One region of the Nocardia sp. XZ_19_385 genome, then DNA from elsewhere that is predicted to be linked to it. Evidence: riboswitches for the same ligand, from Rfam matches in the RefSeq annotation. Region 1 holds a riboswitch; each other region holds the start of a gene.
What was found. Region 1 has a riboswitch for S-adenosylmethionine ahead of IBX22_RS19480 (aminotransferase class V-fold PLP-dependent enzyme). Riboswitches for the same ligand answer to the same signal wherever they lie in the genome.

Region 1 (7,746 bases):
TGTCGTCGGCCAGGAAGGCGCCGTCGGCGACGGTGGTGAACTTCGGCAACAGCAGCACGGTCGACGCTTCCACCCGCTTGCCGATCTTGGCCCCGAGCAGCCGCAGCCAGATCGGGGTGAGCAGGCTGGCGTAGAGCGGAAACAGGAAAGTGCGGGCCGAGTCCAGCAACCGCTCGGTGGACCAGACCTGCCACCCGACGCGGCTGCGGACCGGGTGATAGCCCTCCTTCAGGCCGATGCTGAACAGCCGCACCGCGAGGATCGTGACTGCGGCATAGACCCCGAGACTGAGCAGCACGGCGACGGGCAGGATCGCGAAGGCGCGCGCGAGTCCGGCAGTGAGCGTGGGGGTATCGCGCACCCACCAAGCGATGAAGACACCACCGGTACCGAGTCCGATGATCGGCACAGCCGCCAGCACCATCGAGGTGATGCCGAAGATCAGCACCCAGTGCGCGGCGCGCGGCGGTGTGGTGTCGGGCCAGCGGTGTTGCGCCTTACCTACTTTCACCGCGGGCGAGCCACCCCACTCCTGCTCCGCCTTGACCTTTCCCGATACCGCGGATCCGGGTGCGATCTCGGCGTTCTTGCCGATCTTGGTGCCGGGCAGCAGGATCGATCGCGCGCCGACGACAGCGCCGGGCCCGATGGTGATCGGGCCGATGTGCACCAGGTCGCCGTCGAGCCAATACCCGGACAGATCGACCTCGGGTTCGATGCTGCAGCCGTCCCCGAGTTCGAGCATGCCGGTGACCGGCGGCAGGGTATGCAGGTCCACGCCCTGGCCGATCTTCGCGCCGAGCGATCGCGCGAACGGCACCATCCACGGTGCGCCCGAGAGGTTCTCCGCACCGCTGGCCTCGGAGAGCCGCACAGCGGTCCACAGGCGCAGATGCACCCAGCCGCCGCGCGAATAGCTGCCGGGCTCGACACCGCGCAGCAGCACGCGGGACCCGATGACGCACAGCAGCATCCGTCCGGGCGGGGAAATGAACAGCAGGAACGCCACCAGCGCCCACCACCAGGAGAGATGCGGCAGCCACGGCAGCGCACCGGATCGGGCGGCGATATTGCCGACGATCCCCAGCCAGGTCAGCCACTGCAAGCCGGTCAATGTGGTCAGCGGGATGGTCGCGAGGACCTGGAACAGCTGAGCGCTCAGCGGGGTCGGGCGCACGACGCGCTCGTCGACGGCCTCGACCGGGGCGCTGGCATCGAGGAAGTCGGCCAGCGCGCCGAGGCGCGGATGGTCGTAGAGATCGGCGACCGCGACATGGGGGTAGCGCTCACGCAGTGCGGCAACCAGCTGCGCGGCCGCCAGCGAACCGCCGCCGAGGTCGAAGAAGTCGGTATCGGGCCCGGTGGCCTCCGCGCCGAGAATCGAATCCCAGAGTCCCGCAACCCATTGCGCGGTCGACGACAGCACGGTGTCGGCATCGGGGTCTTTGTTCTTGGGTAGCGGCCAGGGCAGCGCATTCCGGTCGACCTTGCCGGAGGTGCGGGTGGGCAGTTCGGCAACCACGGCCAGACGGGGCACCAGCGGAGCCGGAAGCTGTTCGGCGAGAATGGCCCTGGCACGGGCCGCGTCGAAGCCGTCATCCGGGCCGGTCAGGTAACCAACCAGAATCTTGTTGCCCGCCTTGGTGGTTCGGATCGCCGCTGCCGCGCCGGTGACTCCGGGCAGATGCTGCAAGGCGTTGTCGATTTCACCGAGTTCGATCCGGCGGCCACCCAGTTTGATCTGATCGTCGGCCCGGCCGAGGAAGACCAGGCCCTCCCGGTCATTGCGCACCAAATCGCCACTGCGGTAAGCGCGTTCCCAGCCGACCGACGCGAGTGGCGCGTACTTCTCGGCGTCCTTGGCCGGGTCGAGGTACCGGGCCAAGCCGACGCCGCCGATGACCAGTTCGCCGGATTCCCCCTCCCCCACCGGATTTCCCTCGGCATCGACGACGGTGAGATCCCAGCCATCGAGTGGCAAACCGATCCGAACCGGCCACTTGCCGTTGAGCAGTGCGGCACACGCGACCACGGTCGCCTCGGTGGGCCCGTAGGTGTTCCATACCTCCCGGACGGTCTCCGAATTGCCATTGCCCGCGAGCTTTTCCGCGAGTTCCGGTGGCACCGCCTCGCCACCGAAGATGAGCAGCCGGACCGAGTCCAGCGCCTCCGCGGGCCAGGTCGCGGCCAGCGTCGGCACGGTGGAGACGATGCTGATCTCGCGGCGCACCAGCCACGGACCCAGGTCCGCGCCGGTCCGCACCAGCGCGCGCGGCGCGGGCACCAGGCACGCACCGTGCCGCCAGGCCAGCCACATCTCCTCGCAGGAGGCGTCGAACGCGACCGAAAGACCCGCCAGCACCCGGTCATCGGGCCCGATCGGGGCGTCCTGCAAGAACAGCCGGGCCTCGGCGTCGACGAACGCGGCGGCGTTGCGATGGGTGACCGCAACACCTTTCGGCGTTCCGGTCGAACCGGAGGTGAAGATTATCCACGCGTCGTCCGCCGGCGTCGGCAACTCGGTGGATTCCCGTGCCGTCGTGGCAGTTTCGACCCCGGTGCTTTCGATGCCCGCACCGGTCACGATCGCACTGACGCGCGCTTCACCGAAGACCAGCCGCGCGCGCTCGTCGGGATCGTCGGCATCGACCGGCACATAGGCCGCGCCCGCATGCAATACCGCCAGGATCGCGACATACAGGTCGCTGGAGCCGGACGGCATCCGCACCCCGACCCGGTCCCCGGCCCGCACACCCGCCGCAGCCAATCGCCCGACCACGGTGTCGACCTCGGCGAGCAGTTCGGCATACCCGAGGACGGTCGTACCGTCATCGATAGCGGGAGCGTCGGGATAGGTGTCGGCGGTCGCGGCCAAGATGTCGGCCAGGGTCCTCGCAGGCGGGGCAAGAGTGCCACGCAGCAACGGATTCGATAGCGCGTCCCCGCCCGCTACGGCATCGACCTCCGGCTGGAGCATGCGTCCTGCCCACCTCTCATAGACCTACCTAGCGCAGACGGCGGAAATCTTGCACGACCAGGGTTACCAAAGGGCAAACACCACGGGTAACCAACTGTCCACGGTACCTCCGGTAACGCCGGATTTCGCGTCGGCGGGGTCCTATGCGGCCGAGGCCACAGTGCCGATACCGAGGGCGGCGAGGATGCCGGCGGAGGCCTGCTCCAGGCGGTCGCGCACGGCAGGCTTGCGCAGCAAGGTGACGGCCCGCGAGGCGAGCACCGCGACCAGCACCATTTCGATTGCGGCAATGGCGGATTCGATGGCACCGAGCGCGAGGGTGTTGACGAAGGTCACCTCGGAGAGGAACTGGGGCAGCACCGCCAGGTAGAACAAGCCGACCTTCGGGTTGAACAAGCATGAGATGACGCCCGCAGTGAACGCTGAGCGAATCGACGCGGGTGCGGCCGCGCGCCCTTGCGCCGACGCCGTCTCGTTGCCTGCCTTCCGCTGCTTGCGCAGGTCGATCAGCGCGCGAATTCCCAAGTACAGCAAGTACATTCCGCCGATCAGTTTCAGCAACCGGTAGGCCGTCGCGGACTGTTCGAGCAGCGCGGCGACGCCCGCGGCGACCACCAGCGCCCACACCATGCCGCCCAGCGCCGAACCGACGGCCGCCGCGATCCCCGGTCGGGCATCCGCGATCGAGTAGCGCAGCACCAGGAACGTATCCGGGCCGGGCGTGAGCGAGAGCAAGACGCAGAGTCCGACGAAGCTGAGCAGCAGCGAAAGTGTCACCCCTCCATGGGACCGCATCCGCACCGAGAATGCAAGATTATTCCTAGGACTGCATTTTCATTCACCCATGGAGCCTGCGGACAAGGCGGTTGACAGCACGCCGGTCCGTCTGCCAATCTCGGTTCAGGTCATGAGTACCAGCGCTAAGCCCCGGCTAGCTGGTCGGCAACCCTCCTCCGCGGTGGGGTGCTCCGGGTGACGACCCGGCCGTACGCCCATTCGGGCGCGGCAAGCGCGGACTCGACCGATCTCTCGATTGCGGGTCCCTGGAACGATGGGATTTACGTGATGACTGCTGTGGCCACCAAGACCTGCGCCCCCCTGGCTCGGGTATCCGGCGACGACCTCCAGGTACCGCTCGTGCAGGGCGGAACCACCACCTACGCCAACTTCGACTACGCCGCCAGCGCCCCGGCATTGGCCCAGGTCACCGACCGGGTGCAGCAGCTGCTGCCGTTCTACGCCAGCGTGCACCGCGGCGCCGGCTACGCCTCGCGCATCTCCACCGAGTGCTACGAAGCCGCCCGCGGTTCGGTCGCCCGTTTCCTCGACGCCGCCGACGACCAGGTCGTCGTCTTCACCCGCAACACCACCGACTCGCTGAACCTGCTCGCCGCCTGCGTCCCCGGCGACACCGTGGTCCTCGACATCGAGCACCACGCCAACTTCCTCCCCTGGACCAAGCACGGCCGCCGCGTCGTCCGCGCCGCCGACACCATCGAGGAGACCATCCGGCTACTCGTCGCGGAACTGTGCAGCAAGCCCGCCGCCCTGCTGGCCGTCACCGGCGCCTCCAACGTCACCGGCGAAGTGCTGCCGCTGGAGCGCCTCGCCCAGATCGCCCACCAGTGCGGCGCCCGCATCCTCGTCGATGCCGCCCAGCTGGCCCCGCACCGCCGAATCAGCCTGCGCGCCAGCGGGATCGACTACCTGGCATTCTCCGGCCACAAGCTCTACGCACCGTTCGGCTCGGGCGTCCTCGTCGGCCGCCGCGACTGGCTCGATCAGGCCGAGCCGTACCTGGCCGGTGGCGGCGCCGTTCGCGAGGTCACCACCACCGGCGCCCAGTGGGCTCCCGCCCCGCAGCGCCACGAAGCCGGCTCGCCGAACGTCCTCGGCGCCGCCGCCCTCGCCGCCGCCTGTGACGCCCTGTGTCAGATCGACCCCGCCACCCTGATCTCCCACGAACGCGAACTCGCCGACCGCCTCCGCGCGGGCCTGTCCGCCATCCCCGGCGTCACCCAGCTGCGCCTCTGGTCCGACAGCCCCGACGTCGTCGGCATCGTCGCGTTCACCCTGAACGGCTTCGCACCCGGCGAGGTCGCCGCCTACCTCTCCGCCGAGCACGGCATCGGCATCCGCGACGGCCGATTCTGCGCCCACCCCCTCCTCGCCCGCCTCGGCCTCGACGGCGCGCTGCGCGCCAGCATCGGGCTCGGGTCCAACTCCGCCGACGTCGACCGGCTCGTCCAGGCCGTGGCCACCCTCGTGGCAAACGGCCCGAGCTGGAAGTACGCCAAGACCGACGGTCTCTGGAACCCCACCCCCGAGACCCGCGACTTCGCCGACGCCGCCGCCGGTGCGGCGCCCTGCCTCTAGACCGACTGCCGCCCGGGATGGAAACCATCCCGGGCGGCAGCCCGGCAGCCGCTACTTAAGCTTGGATTCGAGTTCCCCGAGTCGCTTTTCCAGCTCATCGACCGTTTGGATGAGATCCGACATCCTGGTCGAGAGTCCACCCTTGGACTCGCTCGCACCCTGATCGTCGGCCTTCTCCTCAGCCTTCGCCCCGCCTTCCTGCTGCGGCTCGCCCTCCGGATCCTGAGCCGTCACCCGCGGCGCCGTGACCGCGGTCGTTCCCGTATCGGCCGCCGCGAGAGCGGGCCCCTGCAGAGCTACGCCGATGGCGGCCGCGGCCACGATCACTAGCGAGATTCTTCGCATCGACTCTCCTATTTGTGGGGTGTTTTCCAACAGAGCGAGCCCGATCCTAAGAACCGAACGCACTCGCGACCCCGAACAAACCGCCCGCCCACCTATCCCCACCCAGTGCGCCGTGGCCGCCGTCCGACCCACGCTCCGCATTACGCTGTGCGGCGATGGGTACGTCACAGACCAGGCACAGCTATTCCGGACAGTCGGTCCTCGAGCGACGTGCGGAGCGCCGGGCGTTGTTCATCGAGGCGGCGCTCACCGTGTTCGCCGGCAAGTCCTATGCGAAAAGTTCTGTGACAGAGATCTGTTCGGCGGCGGGCCTGTCGCGGCGGCAGTTCTACGAGGAGTACGCCAGCCGCGAAGACCTGCTGATGGCCGCCTACGACGCGGCGCAACAGGCCGCCCGCGCGGCAGTCGCGACGGCCGCGGCGGAGACGTCCGGCGGCTCGGCTCGGGAGCTGGTATCGGCGGGGCTGACCGCCTACCTGGCGGCGATGGTCAGCGATATCCGCCGAGCCAAGGTCGCCTACGTGGAAGTGGTCGGAGTCAGCGACCGAGTCGAGCAGCACCGGCTCGGGGTGCGCGACGAGTGGGCGCGAACCATCGAGGCAATCGCTGCGAACCTGCCCGAGGTGCACACCCCGGCCTGCGGCTGGCCCACGGCCATGGCCGGATTCATCGGCGCGCTGAATGGCGCGGCCCATCACTGGAGCATGGACGAGCAGCGGCCGCCGGTGCGGGCCCTCGTCGAGATGTTGTCGACGCTGCTGTTCGCGCTGCTGATCCCGGCACCCGCCGAGGACTGATTGCGATCCCCGTCACGTTCGTGCCATAGTGACCTCCAACATTGAGACGCAGGTGTCTCAATGCGGGAACAAGGATGAGGGTCGACGATGACCGAGTGGAAATCACGCGTGCTGCGCCGCACCGCAGCCGTGATCGTGGGTATGAGTGCGGTACTGGCCGGGACCACCACGGCCGTCGCGGAACCGGAACCGTCGGCCCAGCCCACCATCCAGGGCGCGGCCCCGGTCCCCCTGCCGCCGGAATTCGATGCGGCCTTCTATAACCCGCCCGCCGAGGCAGTGGCCAACACCCAGCCCGGCGGTCTCATCGCGATCCGGCAGGTCAACGTCGCGAATTTCGGGATCATCCCGCTCAATGTCGACGCCTGGCAGGTGTCCTACCGCTCCAACAACACTGCGGGACAACCGATTCCGGCCGTCGCCACCGTGCTGAAGCCGCGCGGCGCGGCCCCGGAACCGCGCAAACTGCTGTCCGTCCAGATCGCAGAGGACTCCCTCGCCGGTTACTGCGCGCCGTCCTACGCGCTGCAGTTCCTCTCGGTCGCCAGCTTCGCCGGGCAGATCGTCGCCCCCGCCGAATTCATTTTCGCGCAGGCCGCGCTGCAACAGGGCTGGGCTGTCGTCATCCCCGACCACCAGGGCCCGAACTCGGCATATGCGGCCGGCCCGCTCGCCGGGCGGATCACCCTCGACGGCATTCGCGCCGCCACCTCCTTCGAGCCGCTGGGCGTCGGGACGTCCGCGCCGGTCGGCATGTACGGCTACTCCGGCGGAGCGCTGGCCACCCAGCACGCCGCCGAATTGAAGCAGAGCTATGCCCCCGAACTGAATGTCGTCGCAGCGGCCACCGGCGGCAACGGGCCGGACCTCGGCGCCGCGCTCGACATGGCCAACGGCCAGGCGACCGCCGGGCTGGTCTTGGCCGCGGTCATCGGATTGACCCGCGAATACCCGTATTTCGCCGAGTACATCGATCGCAGTATCGACCCGCTCGGCCGAGCGCTGATCACGGCCAAAGGCCCGCTGTGCGTGCAGTACCAGTCCATGCTGCTGCCCTTCGTCGACCTGAAGGGGCTGCTGTGGTCTTCGGCGGGCGACCCGATGCGGCATCCGGCGGTGCAGCAAGTCATGGAAGAGACCCGGCTGGGTAAGACGGTCCCGGATATGCCGATGTTCGTCTGGCACTCCCGCTGGGACGAGATCCTGCCGCTGGGCTCGGCCAATCAGATGGTCGATAGCTACTGTGCCGAC
Region 2 (7,746 bases), 730 kb from region 1:
GGCCAGAATCACCGCCATCGCGATCATCGCCAGGAACACCGCGCGATCCACACCCCGGTCGGCCAGCACGCCGCCGATGATGTTGCCCGCGATCATGCCCAGGCCGAACAGCATCAGCACGATCGGGACCAGCGCCGCGCGCATGCCGGCCACGTCGGTGAGCGTGGTGGTGATGTAGGTGTACACGGCGAACATGCCGCCGAAGCCGACCGCGCCGACCGCCAGGGTCAGCAGCACCTGCGGACGGCGCAGGGCGCCGAGCTCGGTGAGCGGGCTGGTCGTTTTGAATCCGGTGAGGTCCGGGACGAAGGCGAGCAGGGCGGCGATCGTCGCCAAGCCGATGATCGCGACCACCAGGTACGCATCACGCCAGCCGAGATGCTGGCCGAGCCAGGTGGCGCCGGGAACGCCGACAACGTTGGCGGCGCTCAACCCCAGCATAACCGCGGCAACCGCCTTGGCCCGCTGACCGGCAGGTGCGAGGCTGGCCGCGGCCAGCGAAGCCACGCCGAAATAAGCGCCATGCGGGAGCCCGGAAACGAACCGTGCGGCCAGCAGGGTCTGGAAGGTCGGCGCGAACACGGTGGCGGCATTGCCGATGGTGAAGGCGATCATCAACAGCACCAGCAGCCGTTTGCGCGCCATCCGCGCGCACGACGCCGCGATCAGCGGTGCGCCCACCACCACGCCCAGCGCATAGGCGGAAACCGCGTGCCCGGCCGTCGGCTCGGAGACATCCATGGCCTCGGCAATGTTCGGCAGCAAACCCATCGACACGAATTCGGTGGTGCCGATCCCGAACCCGCCGAGCGCGAGCGCCAGCATGGCGGGGACATGCCAGCTGGTCCGCTCGGGCGCGGGCGGGGCGAGGGTCGACGAAGTCACACAGTGGTCAACTACTCGGCAGCCGGATTCGCTCCCCGGATGCCGGTGAGCTTGCCCACGCGTCGCGCCGGGATCTCGACTACACGCCGCCGGGAAAGCCGAGCTGCCGCCAAGCCTCGTACGTCACGACTGCTGCCGCGTTCGAGAGGTTCATCGAACGCCGCCCCGGCAGCATCGGGATGCGCAGGTGCGCGGTGAGGTGCGGATCATCGAGAACCTCGGCGGGCAGACCGGTAGGCTCGGTACCGAACAGCAGAACATCCCCCACCTGGTAATCGACCTCGGTGTAGTGCGTAGCAGCCTGGGTGGTGAAGGCGAAAACCCGCTCCGGCCGCAATGCCTCCCACGCCGAGGCGAGATTCTCGTGCACCGTCACCGACGCCAGATCGTGGTAATCCAGCCCGGCCCGGCGCAGCTTCGCCTCGGACAGATCGAATCCGAGCGGTTCGATCAGGTGCAGTTCGCACCCGGTCCCCGCGACCATGCGGATCGCGTTGCCGGTGTTCCCCGGAATCGCGGGCTCATGAAACATCACTCGGAACACTCGATCAGTCAACCAGATGGCAGGGCCGCGCCCGACGAGCCGGTTCCGGTGCGAGTGCTACTGCGTCGGCCGTTCCGGCAGGGCGCAGACTCCGCCCTCGGCCATGCCGGTGGGGCGGACACCGAGGCCCTGGTTGATCCGGGCGCGCTGGTTCTCCCAGGCGATGGCGGCGGCCAGCTCGGCGAGTTGCGCCTTGGACAGGTGGGTCAGCAGCTCGGTGCGCACGTTCTCGAGGTCGATCGCAGGTGTGGCTGTCATGGCTTCGGCGAAGGAGATGACCAGTTTCTCCAGGTCCGTGTAGGCGGCGCTGGTCCGGTAGCGCGGGAGATCGATGAGCTGTTTTTCGGACAGCCCCGCGGAGTGCGCCAGCGCGGAGCCGATATCGAGACAGAACTCGCAGTTGATCAGGCCCGCGACCTTCAGTTCGGCCAACTCCTTGAGCTTCGGGTCCAGCCGGTTGCTCAAGAGCAGCATGGTCTCGTATACCGCGACCGCGAAGCCGATCAGCGGCCGCCGCGCCAGCCAGCCGGGCAGATCCGACCGGTTGCGCTTCGCTTGCCGAAAAGCACTGGCGTAGTGGCGGATTCGGGTGAGTGCACGCATTGATCCATACCCCCTGTACTGGTTTCGTCTTCTCACCGTACGCCTGAACTACGCGCGGTAGTAGCCCTTTCGGTGCGGCGGCGGTTGTCGTACCGCACACACCCTGGGACCGGATAGGCTGCATCCCATGCCGAGCACCGCACACAATCCGGCCGGATCCGAGCCGCCCGCACCAGGTTTCGCGCACGCGACGGTCGCCACGGGCAGCCGCATCGTGCATCTGTCCGGGCAGGTCGGCGTCGACGCCTCCGGTCAGGTGGTGCCGGGCGGGCTGGCCGCGCAGACCACGCAGGCCCTGATCAACCTCGGGCGTGCGCTCGAGGCGGCGGGCGGCAAAGCCTCCGATCTGGTGAGCGTCCGGTTCTATGTCGTGGATTGGGATCCGTCGAAGTTCGAAGCGCTCGGCGCGGCGGGCGCGGCGGCCCGGGAGCACTACGAGTTCCCGGAAACCGCCGTCACACTGGTCGGCGTGGCCGCACTGTTCACGCCCGAGCATCTCATCGAGATCGAAGGCGTCGCAGTGTTGGATTAGACACGTCTGCAAGAATCGCTGACGTGAGCGACGACGACTCCGCCGAACGGCACCCGGGCCCTGGGGGATGGCAGGAGGCGCAGCCGACGGGGCGGGTGAACACAGCGGGCGCGCAATTCCTGCGTGTGCACCTGCCCATGGTGCTGGTGGCCGTGGTCATCGTCGTGGCCGTGGTGTTCGTGGCCTGGGATCGCTGGCGCCGTGGCGCCTTCTTCTTCGGCGGCGCAACCCTGCTCGCCGCGGCCCTGCGCCTGGCCCTCCCGACGCCGCGGGTCGGCTTGCTCGCGGTGCGCAGCAAGCCTTTCGACGTCGCCGCCCTGACACTGCTCGGCACGGCCATCCTCTTCATCGCCGCCACCATCAAGACCCTCGGCGTGCAATAGGGGTATACCGCAACAGAACTCCGCCGAATGCCCCACGCGTCAAGTGCTCGACCGCGTCGCGGGCAAATGGACCGTGCTCATCGTGGACGCGCTCGCCGACGGCACCCTGCGCCATACCGATCTGCGACGCCGCGTCGAAGGCGTCTCCGAGAAGATGCTGACGCAAACCCTCCGCCAACTGGAGTGCGACGGATTCGTCTCACGCACAGTGCATCCCACCGTGCCGCCGCGCGTGGAGTACATCCGCACCGAACTCGGCCACAGCCTGCGCACTCCCATCGCGGCACTGCGCGAGTGGATCGAAACCAATATCAACCGGATCGAGCAAGCGCGGCGCGAGGCAGCGAAATGACCATGGAAGGTCAGTTCAGAGGCATCGCTGCGGCGACCACCCGGCGTAAAGTCGAGCCATAGCCTAATAAGGTGCCGTCCCAGACCTCGGCGGCCGGTCCGATGCACCGACCCAGCGTAGGGAGACGGCATGCCAGGCAAGTTCGATGGCATCGACTGCGGCTTGTTCCCGTTGTGGACAGTCGCCGCCTTCATCTGCGGCGACGGCGAGGCGCCGGTCGGGACGGCCAGCGCCCGGGACCTATCGATGGCAGCCGGCCTGGTATGCGCGTATCTGCCTGTCCCCCAGGCGGATTTCGCGGGCTACTACTTGATCGCCACCCGCGCCGACTCCTACAAAGACCGCTTCACCAACGGCGCGGCGACACCCGTATGGCGCAGTACACCGCTACACGAACCCGACGGCTGGGCCGCAGGTCCGTGGAGCGCCCTCGAAACGTCTTGAGCTACCGGTTCTCTCGCGCCAGTCGCATGGTCTCGATGAGCAGCTTGGATACCGCCGCCGCCTCGGTGAGGAACCCGTCGTGGCCGTCGCGCGAGTGCACGACCTCGAGCCGGGCACAGCCGGGCAGCAGGTCGGCGAGTTCCTGCTGGGTGCGCAGCGGGTAGAGCCGATCGGAGTCGACGCCGCCGACCACACACGGCACCGGAGTCGCGGCCAGCGCGGCCTCGACACCGCCGCGCCCGCGGCCGACATCGTGCCGGTTCATCGCCTCGGTGAGCAGCACATAGGTGGCGGGATCGAAACGGCCGCACAGCTTTTCGGCCTGATGCTCCAGGTAGCTCTGGACCGCGTAGCGGCCGCCGCGCCACGGATCCTCGGCGCCCTGGGCGTGGTTCTCGAAGCGGTGATCCAGTTCGCCTTCGGTGCGGTAGGTCAGGTGCGCGATGCGCCGCGCCAGCCCCATGCCGGTCATCGGCGCGCGATCGGTGCCGTGATAGTTGCCGCCCTGCCAATCCGGATCGGCCTTGATGGCGGCGATCTGGGTGGTCTGGGTGCCGATCTGATCGGCGGTGGCGCGCGCGCCGACCGCGAGCACCAGCGCGGCGGCCACCCGCTCGGGGGCGCCGACCATCCATTCCAGGACGCGCATGCCGCCCATCGAACCGCCGACGACCGCGGCCAGCCGGTCGATGCCGAGCAGATCCATCAGGGCGATCTCCGCGGTCACCTGATCGCGGATCGAGATCTCGGGAAAACGTGCGCCCCATGGCTTTCCGTCCGGCGCCAAGGTAGCCGGGCCGGTGCTGCCCTTGCAGCCGCCGAGCACGTTGGTGGCGATGACGCACCATTCGTCGGTGTCGATCGGCGCGCCGGGGCCGACCATGCCGTCCCACCAGCCGGGCAGCTGGTGCAGATTGTCGGGGGCGCCGATCACGTGCGAGTCGCCGGTCAAGGCATGCTCGACCAGCACCACGTTGTCGAGGGTGGGCGAGAGTTCGCCCCAGCGTTGCACCGCGAGCTGGACGTCCGGGACCACAGCCCCGTTCTCCAGGCGCACATCGCCGATCGGGATCAGGCCGAGCCGGCCGTCCGGGGCGGGTAACAGGCGTCGGGTGTTCGGTTCGGTCTGCACGGTCACGCCGTCTGACCGATCACATGGGTTGCACACATGATGAGGACCTCCTGAACAGCGCGCTTGCTCCCGTCTTTCGAGAGCCAGGTCATCACCCGGAGCACCCCACCGCTGCTGGAGGGTTGCCGACCAGCGAGCCGGGGCTTCGCGCTGGCACTCATGACCTGAGGAACATGGTAGCTGGCGGTCGGTCGACGGTAGAAATCACGTCGACAAGATCACGCGAGCACCGCTGGTCCCGGTCGGAAACCGCCGGGACGACACAGCGTGGGAACTACTTGGACAGCGGGGCGCTACACAGCGCGCGGAGCTCGTCGAACGCGCGGAGCACGATCGTCCGGGTGGCACACGCCGCGGTCTGGGGATCACCGGTCAGGATCAGGTCCGGGTCGGCGTCGAAGGCGATGTGACACATCATCTGCCAGGTCGCGACGGCCAAACGCACTTTGAGTGAATCGGATTCCACCCCGAGCCGTTCGGCCAGCGCCGCGGTGACGGCTTCGCCCTTGCGGTCGCCGAATTCCATCGCGCGCGCGTTGACCGCCGGGCTGCTGCGCACGATCCGCTGCATCTTCTGGAACCGGCGGAAGGAGATGAGCTCATCGGCGTCGTTGCCCGCGGCCAGGTCGACCATGTGCAGATAGGCGTCACACATCGCCTGCAGCGGGTTGTCGATGCTCGGCCGGGCCCGCAGCAGTCCCGCGATGGCCTGCCCGAAATCCTCGACCGGGCCCAGGACGATGTCCTCTTTGATCTCGAAGTACCGGTTCACGGTGCGCGGCGAGACATCGGCGGCGTTCGCGATCTGTTCCACGGTCGTCGCCTCGAAGCCCTGCTCATCGCATAGATCGAGCGCTATTTCGATGATCCGCGACCGGGTTTGCTGCTTCTTGCGCTCCCGCAATCCGGCGGCCGGCGCCTTGGCACCCGGCGCTGGTTCGGGATCGGCGGTGGGGCCGGTCGATGAGTCGTCGAGCATGTCGCCACCATAACGCAGCTCATTCCGCCACTTGGCCGAATGAGTCAAATGTCGCACTACGACATTTTTCCCTTGACGCCAAATGTCGCACAGTGCCAGGATCGTCTGCGTACTTCTGAAACAGCTCGTCCCAGATGAGGGAGAAAACCCGTGACCCGAACTGCGCCAGCGGCGGATGTTCTTGAAAAACAAAGCGGCTCGGCCCGGTGGTGGGCGCTCGGCGTGATCGCCTTGGCCCAGCTGATGGTGGTGCTGGACGCCACCATCGTCACCATCGCGCTGCCCTTCGCACAACGTGATCTGGACATCAGCGACGGCAACACCCAGTGGGTGCTCACCGCCTACACGCTGATCTTCGGCGGCCTGCTGTTGCTCGGCGGACGCCTCGCCGACTACCTGGGGCGGCGCAAGATCTTCATGATCGGCCTGATCGGCTTCGCCGCCGCCTCCGCGCTGGCCGGTCTCGCCCAGAACGGCGCACAGCTGTTCGCGGGCCGTGGCCTGCAGGGCGCGTTCGCCGCACTGCTCGCCCCTGCGGCGCTGTCGCTGCTGTCGGTGACGTTCACCGAGACCAAGGAGCGCGCCCGCGCGTTCGCGGTGTTCGCCGGCATCTCGGCGGGCGGCGCGGCCATCGGCCTGATCGCCGGTGGCGCGCTCACCGAATACGCCTCGTGGCGCTGGACGCTGCTGGTCAACACCCCGATCGCGATCCTCGCCCTGGTCGGCGCGTTCGCCTTCGTGCTGAAGGACGTGCCGCTGCCCCGCACCGGCGGTTACGACGTGCCCGGCGCGATCACCGTCACCCTGGGCCTGATCGGCATCGTCTACGGCTTCAGCCGCGCCGCCGAGCACGGCTGGACCGACGGCAGCACCATCGGCTTGATCGTCGCCGGTGTCGCACTGCTCGCCGCGTTCGTCTTCATCGAATCGCGGACCGCGAATCCGCTGCTGCCGCTGCGCATTCCCGGTGAGATCAACCGGGGCGGCGCACTGCTGGCCGCGCTGCTGATCCCGATCGCGATGTTCGCGATGTTCCTGTTCCTGAGCTTCTACTTGCAGAACGTGCTCGGTTACACGCCGCTGAAGGCGGGTGTCGCATTCCTGGCGTTCCCGGCCGGTATCGCCATCTCCGCGGGCGTCACCAGCGCGCTGCTGCCGAAGTTCGGCCCGCGTCCGCTGATGATCGTCGGCGCCGCGCTGGGTGTGATCGGACTGGTGTTGCTGGCCCAGCTCAGCTTCGGCGACAGCTTCGCCACCAGTGTGCTGCCCGCTCAGTTCCTGATCGCGCTCGGCATGGGTCCGCTGTTCGTCGGCATGCAGGCCGTCGCACTGCACCAGGTGGACGAAGAGGACTCGGGCGTGGCCAGCGCACTGCTGAACGCGGCCCAGCAGATCGGTGGCGCGGTCGGCACCGCCTTGCTCACCACGATCTCGGTGCAGGCGGCCAAGGACTACGTCGCCGAAAACCCCGGTATCGACAACTTGGTCGCCCGGGCGTCCATCCACTCCTACGACGTCGCCTTCTATGTCGGTGCGGGCTTCTTCGCGCTGGCCATTCCGATCATCGCGCTGATGATCCGGGACAAGCCGGAGAACCTGATCGAGGGCGCCGAAGACGAAGTGAAAATCCCCGTCGGAGTCTGATTCGGGTAAACGGTCCGTGTATCGCGAGCGACTCGCGATACACGGACCTTGTCTTTCTCAAATAATGGACAAAAGTACTAATGAGTAACTTTCGTCACCATTCTCACTCAGGGGTACTGGCGCGCGGTGAGTTCGTTAGCAGCAGTACGCTTGTCTTGTTTGACCACATGCCTCGCCGACCACGCGGGGCATATACGTTGTCTGTTGGAACAGCTGGGGTCCGCTCACAAGCGTGTTCGCCTGGCCGT
Region 3 (7,746 bases), 770 kb from region 1:
CAATTGCGTTCCCAGCGTGCGGTTCTCATGACCGCACTGGCCGACGAGCTGCCCGAGTGGCGGGTCAGCCCGGGCGCGGGCGGTATGTCGCTGTGGGCCCAGCTTCCCGCACCGGTCTCGACAGCGCTCGCCGCCACCGCGCCCAACCACGGCGTATTACTCGCCGCCGGACCACGTTTCGGCGTCCAGGGCGCTTTCGAGCGTTTCATCCGCCTGCCCTACACCCACCCGGAGGCGGACCTGCGGCTGGCGGTCAAGGGCATCGCCGCCACCTACGAGGCCCTGACGCCGCGCGCTGCGGAGCCGTTGCAGTCCCTCACCCTGTACTGACCTAGTCGGCCCAGACGGATTCGATCGGGGTCGCCTCGTTCGGCGGCGGGGTGGGGATGGCCGCCGGGGTGCGCGAGAAGCGCGGGGCAGGAGCGTGCTGGACGACACCGTCGATATCCACGAGTCCGGTGCGCGCCACGATGTGCTCGTTCGCGGTGGCCTCGGTCAACGTCAGCACCGGGGTGGTGCAGGCGTCGGTGCCGTCGAAGATCGCGGTCCACTCGTCGCGGGTCTTGGTCTTGAACTTCTCGGTGAACAGCTTCTTCAGCTCGTCCTGGCCGTTCGGGTCGATCTGCATCGGCAGGCCCGCGGGATCGATCTCCAGGCCCTGCAGCAGCTCGGCGTAGAACTGCGGCTCGATCGCGCCGACCGCCATGTACTTGCCGTCGGAGGTTTCGTAGGTGTCGTAGAACGCCATGCCGGTGTCGAGCAGGTTGGTGCCGCGCTCGTCGGACCACAGGCCCACGCCGCGCATGCCCCAGATCATGTGCGAAAGGGCCAGCGCGCCATCGATCATGGCGGCGTCGATGACCTGACCCTTGCCCGAGCTCTGCCGCTCCACCAGCGCGGCGAGCACGCCGAACACCAGGAACATCGAGCCGCCGCCGAAGTCGCCGACCATGTTCAGCGGCGGCACCGGGCGCTCACCCTTGCGGCCGATCGCGTTCAGCACGCCGGTGAGCGAGATGTAGTTGATGTCGTGGCCGGCGCGGTCGGCCAGCGGGCCGTCCTGACCCCAGCCGGTCATCCGGCCGTACACCAGCCGCGGGTTGCGGGCCAGCGCCGCGTCCGGGCCCAGGCCCATGCGCTCGGTGACACCGGGGCGGAAGCCTTCGATCAGCACGTCGGCCTTCTCGATCAGCCCGAGCACCTTCTCGATGTCGGCCGGGTCCTTCAGGTTCGCCTCGACGATGGTGCGGCCACGCCACTGCGGACGCTCCATGAAGCCCGGCAGCAGGTTCGGCCGCTGCACGCGCACCACGTCGGCACCGAGGTCGGCGAGCAGCAGCGCCGCGTGCGGTCCCGGCCCGATACCGGCCAGCTCGACAACCTTGATGCCCGCGAGCGGACCCTGCTTGGCGGTGGATGGAGTGCTCACGCCCTACCTCGGTTCTTCGTTGATCCAGAGTCCTCCGGACGGACCGGAGCTGTATTGACAGTATGACAATAACGCCCGAACCCGCTTCCGGAACCTCCGCTGTGCACGCAACCAGCAAGTAGGCGAGAATTCGAGCAACCGAACAAGACCGGAGGGGCATTTCTCGTGAGTGTGTGGGGCGAGGTCGTTGTCGGCCTGGCAATTCTGATCGGCTTGCTCGGGATCATCGTCCCGATCCTGCCCGGCGTCATCCTGATCTTCGCCGCCATCCTGGTCTGGGCGATCATGACCGGCGGCACCACCGCCTGGATCATCTTCGCCGTCGCCACGGTCTTCCTGGTGCTCTCGGGCGTCATCAAATACACCTGGCCGGGCCGCAAGATGAAGGAAGCGGGCGTCTCCAACCGCGCCCTGTTCATCGGCGCGATCCTCGGCATCGCCGGCTTCTTCATCATCCCGATAATCGGACTGTTCGTGGGATTCGTGCTCGGCGTCTACCTGTCCGAATACCAGCGCCTGAAGCAGGGCGAACCCGCCTGGCAGACAACCAAACACGCCCTCAAGGGCGTCGGCCTGTCCATGCTCATCGAACTCTTGGGCGCCCTGCTCGCCACCGGCATCTGGCTCATAGGAGCCTTCGTCGCCTGACTAGCGCTCGATGATGGGCAGCGGCAGGGTGGCGTTGGGGTCGAGGACGGGGAGGTGCTCGCGACGAAGCGGAAGCGTGGGCGGGTCGCCGTGCGAGAGCGGTGGGGTCGAGCGGGAGCGCGGCGGGAGGCGGTAGAAGTCGCGGGCGTTGTCCTCCAGGACGGCGAACATGTCGGTGCCGACGACGTCGCAGATCAGGTCGACATCGGAGTCCTGGAAGGGGCGGCCGGCGCGGGTGCCCGGGAGGTCGGTGCCGAACATGAGGGCCTGGGGGTTCACGGCGTGGATGCGGCGGATGGCGTGGGCGACATTCATCGCCACCCGGCCGAAACCTGTTGCCTTGACCCGGGCTCCGCGGTCGACCAGGTCCAGGAGATACGGCAGGCTCTCCTCGGACATCCCCAGATGGTCGATGGAGAGCGCGGGGAGTTTCGAGATCACCGGCTGCAGGGAGGCCAGCATCGACCCGTCGATGTAGACCTCGACGTGCCAGCCGACCAGATCGTGCGCCCGCAGCGCCTGCAAGGTCATGCCGGTGATGTCGGCGGCGGCGCGCTTGAGGTTGAACCGCAAGGCGCGCACGCCGATTCGATCCAGTTCGATGATCTCGTCGTCGGACGCTTCCAGGTTCAGCGCCGTGACCCCGACCCAGCCCGGACCCAGCTCGGCCAGCGCCGCCTTCATAAAGGATTGGTCGGTGCTCTGGAACGACGCGATGACCACCGCCCCACCGCCGACATCGAAGCGCGCCATGCGCTTTCGATAATCGGCGATGGTGTACGGGTCGGGCAGATAGCCCTCGTTCTCGATCAGCGGGAACCGCGGATCGATGATGTGGACATGGGCATCGAACACTTGTACAGAATGCCTCAGTTACGGAGTTTTCGCTGCCGTGGAAGGCGCTCCGGCTAGACCTTGTTGGGTTCGCTGGCGCGCAGCATGTCCTCGCGCTCGACGACCTTGACCCGCTCGCGGCCCTCCGGCTCGCCCAGGGCGCGCTCGTGCGCGTCCAGGCGGTACCAGCCCTGCCAGGTGGTGAACGGGATGCCCTTGCCCTCGAGGAACGCGGTGACTGCGTCCAGCTCCGGCTCCGGGGCCGGGGTGAAGTTCGCGCTGTCGTCGAGCAGGCAGGCCACGGTCTCGTTGGCGTCGCCCTTGGTGTGACCGATCAGGCCGACCGGGCCGCGCTTGATCCAGCCGGTGACGTAGGTGGCCGGCAGGTAGCGCGCGGCGCCGTCGGCATCCTCGTCGGCCAGCACGCGACCGGCCTCGTTCGGCACGGTGCCCGCCTGCTCGTCGAAGGGAAGGTTGTTGATGTTCTGCGAGAGGTAGCCGACCGCGCGGTAGATCGCCTGCACATCCCACTCGCGGAACACGCCGGTGCCCTTGACGTTTCCGGTGCCGTCGAGCTGGGTGCGCTCGGTGCGCAGGCCGACGACCTTGCCGTCGGCGCCGAGCACCTCGGCGGGCGACTCGAAGAAGTGCAGGAACAGCTTGTGCGGACGGCTGCCCTGGTCGCGGATCGCCCACTGCTCCAAGGTGTTGGCGACCATGTCGACCTGCTTGGAGTGGCGGCGCGCGGCCTCGGAACCGGCGTCGTAGTCGATGTCCTCGGGGTCGACGATGACCTCGATGGTCGGCGAGTGGTCGAGCTCGCGCAGCTCCAGCGGCGTGAACTTGGCCTGCGCCGGGCCGCGACGGCCGAACACGTGCACCTCGACGGCCTTGTTGTTCTTGAGGCCCTGGTAGACGTTCGGCGGGATCTCGGTCGGCAGCAGTTCGTCACCGGTCTTGGCGAGCACGCGCGCCACGTCGAGCGCGACGTTGCCGACGCCGAGCACGGCGACCTTCTCCGCGTCCAGCGGCCATTCGCGCGGCACGTCGGGGTGGCCGTCGTACCAGGACACGAAGTCCGCGGCGCCGTAGGAGCCGTCCAGGTCGATGCCCGGGATGTCGAGTGCGCGGTCGGCGTTGGCGCCGGTCGAGAAGATGACCGCGTCGTAGAAGCGCCGCAGATCGTCGAGGGTGATGTCGGTGCCGTAGTCGATATTGCCGAGTAGGCGGACCTGCTCTTTGTCGAGCACCTTGTGCAGGGCGGTGATGATGCCCTTGATGCGCGGATGGTCCGGCGCGACGCCGTAGCGGATCAGACCGAACGGCGCGGGCATGCGCTCGTACAGGTCGATACTCACCTCGGCATCGGATTTCATCAACGCGTCGGCGGCGTAGATACCGGCCGGTCCTGCGCCCACGATCGCGATGCGGAGCGGGCGAGTGGCTGCACTCTGTTCGGTCATCTCTTACGCGCACCTTCGGTCGAAAAATAATGGCGTCCTTCTTAGCCTAGGCTAAGTAGAGCTGCCGCTGCGGTTGCCCCTGACGATGCGGCTGGTGCTGCTGGCTCGTAACTGCGAAGCCACCAGGTCGCTCCCGTGCCGCACAGCCACATGGTGATGGTGCCCAGACCACGGTCTCGCGATTCTATCGGTGACGCCACCGACCGCCTGCACGGGTGCCGCCGACCAGGGATAAGGGATCATCGACACCATGACCGAGCAGCAGCCCAAGCCAGAGGACGAACCGATCCTGGTCGAACAGACCGACCAGCGGTCCATGACGCCGTTCATCGCCGCCGCGGTGCTGACCGCGATCGTGCTGGTGGCGGTGTTCGCGGGCGGGCTGCTGTCCCCGGCTGAGAAAAATGTCACAGAATCGGACCGGATCTCCGCAGCCGTCAGCAATTACGTCGGCGGGCGCGCGCAGCAGGACGAGGTGCCCGCGCCGGGCACCGCGTGCGCCGGGTTCGACGAGGCCAAGTCGCCGCTGGCCGCGCAGTTCGGGGCGGGTGGCCGAAAGTCGGTGGAGGTCGCCAGGATCGAGGGGCAGTCCGTCAACGGGGACAAAGCCAAGGCCACCGTCACCACCAACATGGACGGCAAGGAGACCACCGAAACGTGGAACCTGGTCCGCGCCGACGGCAAATGGCTGGTCTGCAACTGACCCGATTCCGGTGTTTGACAGCCCGGCCCCTGTCCAGGCAATCTCAGTCCAGGTCATGAGCACCAGCGCCAAGCCCCGGCTCGCTGGTCGGCAACCCTCCTCCGCGGTGGGGTGCTCCGGGTGACGACCTGGCACGCATCCGAACCCCGATGCGGCAAGTGCGGATTCACAGGAGGATCGACATGACTTACGCCGGCGACATCACCCCGCAGCAGGCGTGGGACCTGTTGCGCGAGCACCCCGAAGCCGTCCTGATCGACGTGCGCACCGAAGCCGAATGGCGCTTCGTCGGCGTACCCGACACCACCGCGATCGAGCGCCCCACCGTGCTCATCGAATGGGTCGACGGCACCGGCGCGCGCAACCAGGCCTTCGCCGACCAGCTCAGCAAAGCCCTCGACGGCCGCGCCCCGGAAGCCCCCGTGGTGTTCCTGTGCCGCTCCGGCCAGCGCTCCGCGCATGCGGCGACCGTGGCCACGCAGCTCGGCATCGCGCCGGCCTACAACGTTGACGAAGGCTTCGAGGGTCCGCTCGACGCGAACGGTCACCGCGGTGGCGCCGGTTGGCGCGCCCAGGGCTTGCCGTGGCGGCAGTCGTGACCACGAGTTCTGTGGAGGAACAGTCATGATCACTGGTGGTGCGTTCGACAAGCCGCTGCCCGAAGGCGTCGGCCCGGCCACCCTCGGCGTGCGAGGCGGCTTGCGGCGCAGCGGTTTCGAGGAAACCTCCGAGGCGCTGTACCTGAGCTCCGGTTTCGTCTACGAGAGTGCCGAAGCGGCCGAGGCGTCGTTCACCGGCGAGATCGAGCACTTCGTCTACTCCCGCTACGGCAACCCGACGGTGGCCATGTTCGAGGAGCGGATGCGGCTGATCGACGGCGCCGAAGCGTGTTTCGCGACCGCGAGCGGCATGTCGGCCGTCTTCACCGCGCTCGGCGCGCTTTTGGGCGCCGGCGATCGGCTGGTGGCCGCGCGCAGCCTGTTCGGTTCCTGTTTCGTGGTGTGCAACGAGATCCTGCCGCGCTGGGGTGTGGAGACCGTCTTCGTCGACGGTGACGACCTGGACCAGTGGGAGCAGGCGCTGTCGGTGCCGACCCAGGCGGTGTTCTTCGAGACGCCCGCCAACCCGATGCAGACCCTCGTCGACGTGCGCAAGGTCTCCGAGCTCGCCCATGCGGCGGGCGCGAAAGTGGTGCTGGACAACGTCTTCGCCACCCCGCTGCTGCAGCGCGGCTTCGACCTCGGCGCCGACGTGCTGGTCTACTCCGGCACCAAGCACATCGACGGCCAGGGCCGCGTCCTCGGCGGCGCCATCCTCGGCGACCACGACTACATCGACGGCCCGGTGAAAAACCTGATGCGCCACACCGGTCCGGCGCTGAGCCCGTTCAACGCCTGGACCTTGTTGAAGGGCCTGGAGACGATGCCGCTGCGGGTGAACCACTCCGCTGCTTCGGCTTTGCGCGTCGCGCAGTTCCTGGACGAGCACAAGGCGGTGAACTGGGTGCGCTACCCGTACCTGGAATCGCATCCGCAGCACGCTCTGGCCAAGAGCCAGATGAGCGCGGGCGGCACCGTGGTCACCTTCGAGCTCAACGCCCCGGCCGACGAGGCGAAGAAGCGTGCCTTCGAGGTGCTGAACCGCTTGCGCATCGTCGACATCTCCAACAACCTCGGCGACTCCAAGACCCTCATCACGCACCCGGCGACCACCACGCACCGCGCGATGGGCCCCGAGGGCCGCGCCACTATCGGTCTCACCGACGGCGTGGTCCGGATCTCGATCGGCCTCGAGGACGTCGAAGACCTCCTCGGCGACCTGGATCACGCCCTGAGCTGAGCTACGGCAGAGACGAAACACCCCCCGGTGCGCCGGGGGGTGTTTTTCTTTGTGCTGGGCTCAGCCCAGGGCGCGCAGGCGGGGGGCCAGGTCGCGCTGGAACAGGTCCAGGAAGCGGCGCTGGTCGTGGCCGGGGGCGTGGAAGACCAGGTGGTTCAGGCCCGCGTCGAGGTAGGGCTTGATCAGGTCGACGGCCTGGTCCGGGTCGCTGGCGACGATCCAGCGCTTGGCGATCTGCTCGATCGGCAGCGCGTCGGCGGCGGTCTCCATTTCGATCGGGTCGGTGATGGAGTGCTTCTGCTCCGGGGTCAGCGAGAGCGGGGCCCAGAAGCGCGTGTTCTCCAGGGCCAGTTCGGGATCGGTGTCGTAGGAGATCTTGATCTCGATCATCCGGTCGATGGTGGCGACGTCGCGGCCGGCCTTGGCGGCGCCTTCGGCGACGGCGGGCATCAGCTTCTCGGTGTAGAGGTCCATGCCCTTGCCGGAGGTGCAGATGAAACCGTCACCCGCGCGGCCGGCGTACCGGGCGACCAGCGGGCCGCCGGCGGCGACGTAGATCGGGATGCCGCCCTTGGGCACGTCGTAGATGGAGGCGCCGACGGTCTTGTAGTACTGGCCGTCGAAGTCGGTGCGGTCGCCGGTCCACAGCGCGCGCATCAGGTCGACGGCTTCGCGCAGCCGCCCGAAACGCTCCTTGAACTCCGGCCATTCACCGGTGTATCCGGTGGCGATCTCGTTCAGCGCCTCACCGGTGCCCACACCGAGCATGACGCGGTCCGGGTACAGGCAGCCCATGGTGGCGAAGGCCTGCGCGATCACCGCCGGGTTGT
Region 4 (7,746 bases), on a different contig from region 1:
CGATCTGCGGGCCCAGACCGGGGTTCCGGATCTCCGGGTGCTGATCCTGGACGACGCCTCCTCCGATGGGACGGGTGCCGCGGCGGCGCAGGCGATCGGGTCCGACGAACGTTTTCTGGTGATCCGCTCCGAGGACGAACCCGCCCCCGGCTGGACCGGTAAAGCGGCTGCCTGCGCTCGCCTCGCCGAACTGGCGGACACCGCCGTTCTGGTATTCCTCGACGCCGATGTGCGACTCGCGCCAGGCGCGATCGCCGCCGCGGTATCCGAATTGCGCAGCCGCGACGTGGCATTGGTGTCGCCGTGGCCCGCGCAGCAGGTGGGTTCGGCGGCCGAGGCACTAGTGCAGCCACTGCTGTGCTGGTCGTGGGCGTCGACGCTGCCGATCACCGTCGGCAACCACAGTCATAGGCCGTCGATGGCGGTGGCGTGCGGACAGTTTCTGGTATTCGACACCGCCGCTTACCGGGCAATCGGCGGCCATCGCGCGGTATCCGCCAGCGCGACCGAGGATCTGGACATCGCACGAGCACTCCGCCGCAGTGGCAGACGCACAGCCCTGATCGCGGCAGGCAAGCAGGCCAGCACCCGAATGTACAGTGGCACAACCGAACTCGATGCGGGCTACACCCGGTGGCTGTGGTCGGCCTACGGTGCTTCACCTTTGGCCGCCGGGGCGGTGGGAGCCATTGCCGCACTGGGTTATTGGGTTCCCCCATTGGCCGCAATCGGCGGCCGAGACCGCCTACGCCGGACAGCGATCACCGGCTACCTCGCCGCCGTCACCGGCCGCCTACTCGCCCGGTCCACCGAAACTGCCGCGCCTCTGAACCGCACGGATATCCTTGCCGCCCTGGCACATCCGCTATCGGTCGGCGCCTACGCCACCCTCTCCGTCCGCTCACACCTTGCCCACCGCAGCGGTACACTGACCTGGAAGCACCGCCCGATGAGCAGTTAACTTTCAGATACCGCACTGCCGTTATCCGGTAGGGGTGTTAGTCCTCCAACTCTGAGCGACAACTCCACCCTGCACCGCCGATTGTCGCTCAAAGTTAGACGAAGAGGAGTACCCACCCTCGACGAAATCGCCCGTTCGCCAGCCACTCCTGAGATTCAGCACGATGCCAGCTACTTCTCGCCCACTCGCGGCAGCACACTGACATGGAAGCGCCACTCGGCGAATAGTTAAGTTTCAGATACCGCACTCTCGCTATCCGGCAGCAGTGTTGGTCCTCCAACTCTGAGCGACAACTCCAACCTGCATCGCCGATTGTCGCTCAAAGTTAGACGAAGAGGTGTATCCACCCCCGGCGAAATCGCCCTTTTGACAGCCGCTTCCGTAATGCAGCAATGCATTAGCTACTCCTCACACATCGCGCGCTGAGGTGAGGTGAGCGCGGGGGCCCGGAGGGCGAGGTGGGGGCGGTGGGGCGGGGGCGGAGGGTGCGGAGAGTGCGTGGAGGGCGACGTGCGTGCGCGAAGAGCGAGGAGAGACGACGTGTGTGCGGCGAGCGCGGTCAGCGAGGTCAGCAAGGCGAGCAAGGTGGGGGCGCGCTGAGGCGAGGTGAGTGCCGGGCGCGGAGGGTGCGGCGAAGCGGGTGCAGGGGCGGGGGTGGGGTGCGGAGTGCGTGGAGGGCGAGGTGCGCACGAAAGCGAGGAAAGGCAAGGGCGGGTGCGGTGAGGCGGGCGGGTGCAGGGGTGCGTTTCTGAGGCCGTATGTGCGCCGCGCCCAATGCGCTCGCAGAAGGGCCAGGGGACCGTGGCGATTCCGGCTGTCGGCAGGTAGAAGCAGGTTTCAGTGCCGTTGACCATCGTGCCGAAGACTGCGGCCAGTACTGTGGCCCGGCCGGTGTCTACCGGAACCGCGCGGATGCCACCGACCGGGACGACGGTGCGGAAGAAGTCGCGGGCGCGTCTGTGCCCGCACGTGCACCCAACGCGCTCGCGGCAGGGTCAGGGTCAGGGTCAGGGTCAGGGTCAGGGTCAGGGGACCGTGGTGATGCCGACTGTCGGCAGGTAGAAGCAGGTTTCGGTGCCGTTGACCATCGTGCCGAAGACTGCGGCCAGTACTGTGCCCCGGCCGATGTCGACCGGAACCGCACGGATGCCGCCGACCGGGACAACGGCGCGGACGAAGTCGCGGGCGCGTCTGCGGCCGTACGTGCGCCCAGTGCGCTCGCGGAGGGTCAGGGGACCGTGGTGATGCCGACTGTCGGCAGGTAGAAGCAGGTTTCGGTGCCGTTGACCATCGTGCCGAAGACTGCGGCCAGTACTGTGCCCCGGCCGGTGTCGACCGGGACCGCGCGGATGCCGCCTACTGGGATGGCGGTGCGGAAGAAGTCGCGGACGGCTTGTTCGGCGAGGGGGCGGAGGGCGGCGGGGACCTCGGGGGGCACCATGCGGCCGAAGACCTCGTTCAGCGGGCCCATGGCGGCGACTCCGCCGCGTCCGTTGTCGACGTTCAGCCAGGCGACGCGCATGCCCGAGCTGTCGGATCGGCTGGGGCCCGACGGCACGAAGGTGAACATGGTCTGGCCGGATTTCACGGCGGTCAGGTCGAGGCCGGGGATCGCGATGCTGTGCACGGGCCAAGGACCAGGGACCGCGCCCGCCACTGCGGGACTGGTGAGGGTGGCGCCCGCACCGGTACACAGCGCTGCCGTGGGGTACAGGAACGGCGTCACACCTAGGGCCTGCAAGGCAGCGAGAGCGGATTGCCCAGCACCTGGCGCCGCGGCGGTGTACGCATGGTCGGTGGGTGCCTCAGCGGTGGGCGCGGGATCGACGAAGCCCGCAGCAGCGGACGCATGATCGGCGGGTGCCACAGCAGCGGGGACGTGATCGACGGGTGCCCCAGCCACGGACGCATGATCGACGATGGCTGCGGACGCATGATCGACGAGGGCCGCAGCGGTGGAGGAGTGATTGACGGGGACCACAGCCACAGACGCGTGATCGACCGGGACCACAGCCACGGACGCATGATCGACCGGGACCACAGCCACGGACGCATGATCGGCAAGGACCGTTGCCGCGGGGACGTGATCGACGGCGGCTGGGGTTTCGGGCAGCGCGATGGCAGGGGCTGGGATGCCGAGGGCGAGGCTGCCCAGGGACAGGGTGGCCACGGTGGCGAGGCGTCGCGGGATGGACGCCCGGGTGCGCCGGGTGTCCGAGTCGAGGGGGCGGATATGCACTGGGAACCTCCTCATCGGCGGAACGATCGAGGTTCAACGGTAAGCCCGCAAACCCGGAAAGCCGGTGATTTGCGGGTCGGCGGGCGGGCGGCGCGGGACGAGCCGCAGTCAGGGGGCGCGACGATAATCCGCCATCTAGCCCCTGGTGACCAGGGCTGCGCTCACCGTGATTTCTACTCTTGTCGCCGAGTTCGCTTGTTCCCCATGATGTTCGAGCACCATCCAGAGCGATTGAGAGACCTGGCTCGCCGACGTCGCAGCAACCCCCCGGTACACCGGGTGCGGGTGCTTCCGCCAGGAACGATGGAGGACCCGATATGAGCACCACACACCGCACCACCTGCTGGGGACGCCGGCACATCGATCAGTGCCGCGGCACCTCGACGGCTTGTCGCCGCTGACGCTGCCAGACCCGCACCCGACGCTGGCCGGGTGGTGCGACCGACGCCGAAGGCTTGGTCGCGTTCATTCTTCTGCCGAGGACCATCGATATGAGTGCGTCGATCGCACCCGCAGCCGGGGCGCTGCCCGGAACACCGGGGAGTCCGGTGCCCCAACGCCTTACCGACCGCAGCCTGCGGGTGCACCGGGTCGCCCAGGACGACCCGCTGGCCACGCCGCTCCTGGCCGAACTCGCCGTCGAATACAGCAGCCGCTACGGCCGCTCCGCCGGTCAGATGCACCACGAACTCCGCAACTACCCGCCCACCCGTTTCGCGGCGCCGCACGGTGGCCTGCTCGTGGTGACCCAGGACTCCGAAGCGGTGGCGGGCGGTGCGTTCCAGCGCTACGACGACGACAGCGCCGAGCTCAAGCGGATCTGGACCTCGAAGGAACACCGCCGGCAAGGGCTGGGCCGCTTCGTGGTGCGGCAGCTGGAGCTCGAGGTCTCCCGGCGCGGCTACCGGCGCATCTACCTCACCACCGGCTGGCGCCAGCCCGAAGCGGTCGCGCTCTACCTGGCTGTGGGGTACACCGCGCTCTTCGACCCGGCGCTCCCGGCCGAGCAGATCGGCGCGCACGCGTTCGAAAAGGTCCTGCCCGCAGCCGATCTGGAGGCGACCGCATGAAGTTCCTGCTGTTCACGCTGGTCGCCCGGACACCCGATCCGCATACCGGCGTGCTGCCCGAGACGCACGAGCGGCTGCGCTCGGTGGTCGACCAGGCCCGGCTCGCCGAGGAACTCGGCTATGACGGTTTCGCGGTCGGCGAGCGGCACGAGGATCCGTTCCTGTCCGCCGCACCCCCGGTGCTGCTCAGTCATATCGCCGCGGTCACCTCGCGGATCACGCTGTTCACCGCCGTGACGACGCTGAGCCTGCTCGATCCGGTGCGGGCCTTCGAGGACTACTCGACACTGGACAACCTGTCCGGCGGACGCCTGGAACTGATCATCGGCAAGGGCAACGGCGCCGCGCAGGCGGAGCTGTTCCACGTCACCACCGACGATCAGTGGGACCGCAACCGGGAAGGGTACGAACTGTTCCGCGCGCTGTGGGCCAGCGACAAGGTGACCTGGACCGGCCGGTTCCGCCCGGAACTGGTTGCGGCCAAAGCCCTTCCGCGCCCCTACCAGCCGTTGCTCCGGATCTGGCACGGCAGCGCCACCAGCCGGGATTCGGTGGAACTGGCCGCGCGCCACGGTGATCCGCTGTTCTCGGCCAATGTCACCAACCCCATCGAGCCTTACGCCGAACTGGTGCGGCACTACCGCGAGCGGTGGGCGCATTACGGGCACGATCCGGCCGACGCGCTGGTCGGGGCGGGCACCGCGGGCTTCCACGTGGCGCCCACCTCGCAGGAGGCGCTCGAGGCGTATCGCCCGATCTTCCGGGCCCGGCTGGGGTTGTCGCGCACGCTCGGCCTGCCCATCGTGTTCGAGACCCTCGAAGACTTCGCCGCCCGCTCCTCGGCGCTGATCGGCAGCCCGGAGCAGGTGCTCGACAAGGTCGGTCGCCAGCACGAGCAGTTCGGCCACGAAGTGATCCATCTGTCCTCCGAACGCGACGGACGCACCGAAGCCCAGCACCGCGGCAGCCTCGAATTGTTCCAGCAGGCCGTGGCGCCCGAGCTGCGCCGCCGCATTCCCAGCCGTCCCCTGGCCGCCGGCCGAACCATCCCCCGGACCGAATTATCTGGAGTTACACCGTGATCCGCACCCGTCATCGCATCGCCACGCTCGCCGGCGCGCTCGCCGCGGCCAGTACCCTGGCCGCCTGCGGCAGCGACACCGGCGGCGCCGGTGGCGACGCCGGACCGCCACAGCCCGGGGGCACGCTGCGCTACGGCCTGTCGTCGGCGCCGACCTGCTCGGACCCGGCGCAGGCGAGCAGCAACCAGACGCTCTACGTCACCCGCCAGATCGTCGACTCGCTGACCGATCAGGATCCCGAGACCGGCGAGATCAGGCCGTGGCTGGCGCGCAGCTGGGAGGCCGGCCCGGACGCGAAGGTGTTCACCTTCCACCTGGCCGACAACGTCACCTTCTCCGACGGCTCGCCGCTCACCGCGGATTCGGTGCGCAAGACCTTCGATTCGATCACCAAACTCGGTGCGGCCAAGGCCCCCCTGGCCAACGGCTTTCTCATCAACTACGTCGGCACCACCGCGGTGGACAAGCTGACCGCGCGGGTCGAGTTCAGCAAGCCCAATGCGCAGTTCCTGCAGGCTTCGGCGAGTACTCAGCTCGGCATCCAGGGCGAGGCGACCACCGCCAAGCCCGCCGAGCAGCGGTGCGACGGCAGCAATGTCGGCTCCGGACCGTTCGTCTACACCGCCTACCGCCAGGACGTGTCGGCCACGCTGACCAAGCGCCCGGGATACGCCTGGGGCTCGGATGTCTTCGGCCACAAGGGCGAGGCCTACCTGGACCGCATCGACTTCACGGTGGTGCCCGAATCCGGGGTGCGCACCGGCAGCCTGACCTCCGGGCAACTGGACGCGGTCAGCGACGCCCTGCCCCAGGACCTGCCGCTGCTGGAGGCGGCGAACGCCCGCCTGCTGACCACGCCCAACCCCGGCGTGCCGTTCGGCTTCCAGCCCAACGTGACCCGCGGCCCGCTCCGCGACGCCGCGGTGCGTCAAGCACTGCTGCCCGCCATCGATCGCCGGCAGCTGGTCGACACCGTGCTCGGGCCGCAGTTCAAGCCCGCCAGCAGCACCCTGGCCAGCACCACCCCCGGTTACCAGGATCTCTCGACGAAGCTGGCTTATGACCCGGCCAAGGCGCGCACCCTGCTCGATCAGGCGGGCTGGGTACCCGGCGGTGACGGCATCCGGGTGAAGAACGGTGAGCGGCTGAGTTTCAACGTGGTGTTCAGCCAGGTGTTCGCGGGCAACAAGGCGATCATCGAGTTGGTGCAGCAGCAGTTGCGCAAGGTCGGCGTCGACCTGCGCCTGGACCTGGTGTCGGTGCCCGAGAGCACCGCCCGGCAGAACGCCAAGGACTACGACAGCTACTACTACAACACCACCCGCGCCGACGGCGACATCCTGCGCAACTCTTTCACCGTCGAGGGCCGTAATCTCAATGTCCGCGAACGCATTCCAGCGCTGGACGAGGTGCTGGAGAACCAGCTGAGCGCCGCCGACACCACCGCGCGGCTGGCTCTGATCCGGACCGCGCAGGAGCGCATTCTGGATAACGGGCTGTGGATCCCGACGGTCGAGCTGTCGCAGGCCATCGGCGCCGCGGGCACCGTGCAGGACCTGAAGTTCGAGGCCTCGGCCCGCCTGCAGTTCTTCGACGCCTGGCTGAGCGGGCGCTGATCATGGTCCGGTATCTGACACTGCGGGTAGCGCAGGCGATCTGGGTGCTGTGGGCGGCGTTCACCGTCTCCTTCGTAGTGCTCTATCTGTTGCCCGCCGATCCGGTCTCGATCGCGGCCGGGGGCGCCGAAACAGGCTCTCCGGCGGATCCGGCGGCGATCGCCGAGCTGCAGGCCAGGTATGGGCTGGATCAGCCGCTGTGGCAGCAGTATTGGACGGCGCTCGGGCACGCGCTGCGCGGTGACCTCGGATATTCCATCGTCACCGGGCAGACGGTGACGCAGGCGATCGGCGAGACGCTGCCCTCGACCCTCGGATTGGCCGCGCTCACCCTGCTTTTCGCAGCAGTGGGGGGTGTCGGGCTGGCCTTCGCCGCGACCGCTACCCGGCGGCCGTGGCTGCGCAACACCCTGGCGGCGCTGCCCTCGATCGGGGTCGCGGTGCCGACCTTCTTCACCGGACTCCTACTACTGCAGCTGTTTTCGTTCCACTGGCGGCTCGCGCCCGCTTTCGGCGGTCACGGCTTCAGCGGCACGGTGCTGCCCGCGCTCACCCTGGCGCTGCCGATCGGCGCAGTCATCGCGCAGGTACTGACCTCCGGACTGGAAAACACCTGGCGGCAACCGTTTGTGGATGTCGCACTGGCCAAGGGTGGTTCGCGCTGGTGGGTGCGGCGCAAACATGTGCTGCGCCCCGCCAGCATTCCGACCTTCACTATCGCCGGTGTGCTGGTGGGCCACATCCTCGCCGGAGCCGTGGTGGTGGAAGCCGTGTTCGC

Region 2: another riboswitch for S-adenosylmethionine. It lies ahead of IBX22_RS22550 (homoserine O-acetyltransferase); the one in region 1 lies ahead of IBX22_RS19480 (aminotransferase class V-fold PLP-dependent enzyme).
Region 3: another riboswitch for S-adenosylmethionine. It lies ahead of IBX22_RS15835 (rhodanese-like domain-containing protein); the one in region 1 lies ahead of IBX22_RS19480 (aminotransferase class V-fold PLP-dependent enzyme).
Region 4: another riboswitch for S-adenosylmethionine. It lies ahead of IBX22_RS31610 (GNAT family N-acetyltransferase); the one in region 1 lies ahead of IBX22_RS19480 (aminotransferase class V-fold PLP-dependent enzyme).

The regions. Positions count from the first base shown of each region.
Region 1 covers NZ_JACVEE010000002.1:1,454,028-1,461,773, reverse strand. Annotated here, with positions in the region: gene IBX22_RS19490 (Pls/PosA family non-ribosomal peptide synthetase) at 1-2,977, opposite strand, end outside; gene IBX22_RS19485 (LysE family translocator) at 3,119-3,754, opposite strand; SAM riboswitch class IV at 3,881-3,995, shown strand; gene IBX22_RS19480 (aminotransferase class V-fold PLP-dependent enzyme) at 4,043-5,353, shown strand; gene IBX22_RS19475 (hypothetical protein) at 5,405-5,698, opposite strand; gene IBX22_RS19470 (TetR/AcrR family transcriptional regulator) at 5,854-6,495, shown strand; gene IBX22_RS19465 (lipase family protein) at 6,583-7,746, shown strand, end outside.
Region 2 covers NZ_JACVEE010000002.1:2,181,194-2,188,939, reverse strand. Annotated here, with positions in the region: gene IBX22_RS22585 (MFS transporter) at 1-825, opposite strand, end outside; gene IBX22_RS22580 (tRNA (cytidine(34)-2'-O)-methyltransferase) at 965-1,429, opposite strand; gene IBX22_RS22575 (carboxymuconolactone decarboxylase family protein) at 1,487-2,032, opposite strand; gene IBX22_RS22570 (RidA family protein) at 2,160-2,564, shown strand; gene IBX22_RS22565 (DUF3017 domain-containing protein) at 2,702-2,947, shown strand; gene IBX22_RS22560 (helix-turn-helix domain-containing protein) at 2,952-3,299, shown strand; gene IBX22_RS22555 (hypothetical protein) at 3,429-3,743, shown strand; gene IBX22_RS22550 (homoserine O-acetyltransferase) at 3,745-4,881, opposite strand; SAM riboswitch class IV at 4,930-5,040, opposite strand; gene IBX22_RS22545 (TetR/AcrR family transcriptional regulator) at 5,150-5,854, opposite strand; gene IBX22_RS22540 (MFS transporter) at 6,005-7,498, shown strand.
Region 3 covers NZ_JACVEE010000002.1:680,038-687,783, reverse strand. Annotated here, with positions in the region: gene IBX22_RS15865 (PLP-dependent aminotransferase family protein) at 1-330, shown strand, start outside; gene IBX22_RS15860 (CaiB/BaiF CoA-transferase family protein) at 332-1,429, opposite strand; gene IBX22_RS15855 (DUF456 domain-containing protein) at 1,595-2,077, shown strand; gene IBX22_RS15850 (amidohydrolase) at 2,078-2,932, opposite strand; gene IBX22_RS15845 (FAD-dependent oxidoreductase) at 2,986-4,374, opposite strand; gene IBX22_RS15840 (DUF4878 domain-containing protein) at 4,625-5,077, shown strand; SAM riboswitch class IV at 5,129-5,244, shown strand; gene IBX22_RS15835 (rhodanese-like domain-containing protein) at 5,260-5,676, shown strand; gene IBX22_RS15830 (O-succinylhomoserine sulfhydrylase) at 5,702-6,916, shown strand; gene fgd (glucose-6-phosphate dehydrogenase (coenzyme-F420)) at 6,977-7,746, opposite strand, start outside.
Region 4 covers NZ_JACVEE010000004.1:567,871-575,616, reverse strand. Annotated here, with positions in the region: gene IBX22_RS31620 (glycosyltransferase) at 1-961, shown strand, start outside; gene IBX22_RS31615 (hypothetical protein) at 2,190-3,200, opposite strand; SAM riboswitch class I at 3,416-3,510, shown strand; gene IBX22_RS31610 (GNAT family N-acetyltransferase) at 3,692-4,270, shown strand; gene IBX22_RS31605 (LLM class flavin-dependent oxidoreductase) at 4,267-5,352, shown strand; gene IBX22_RS31600 (ABC transporter substrate-binding protein) at 5,349-6,968, shown strand; gene IBX22_RS31595 (ABC transporter permease) at 6,971-7,746, shown strand, end outside.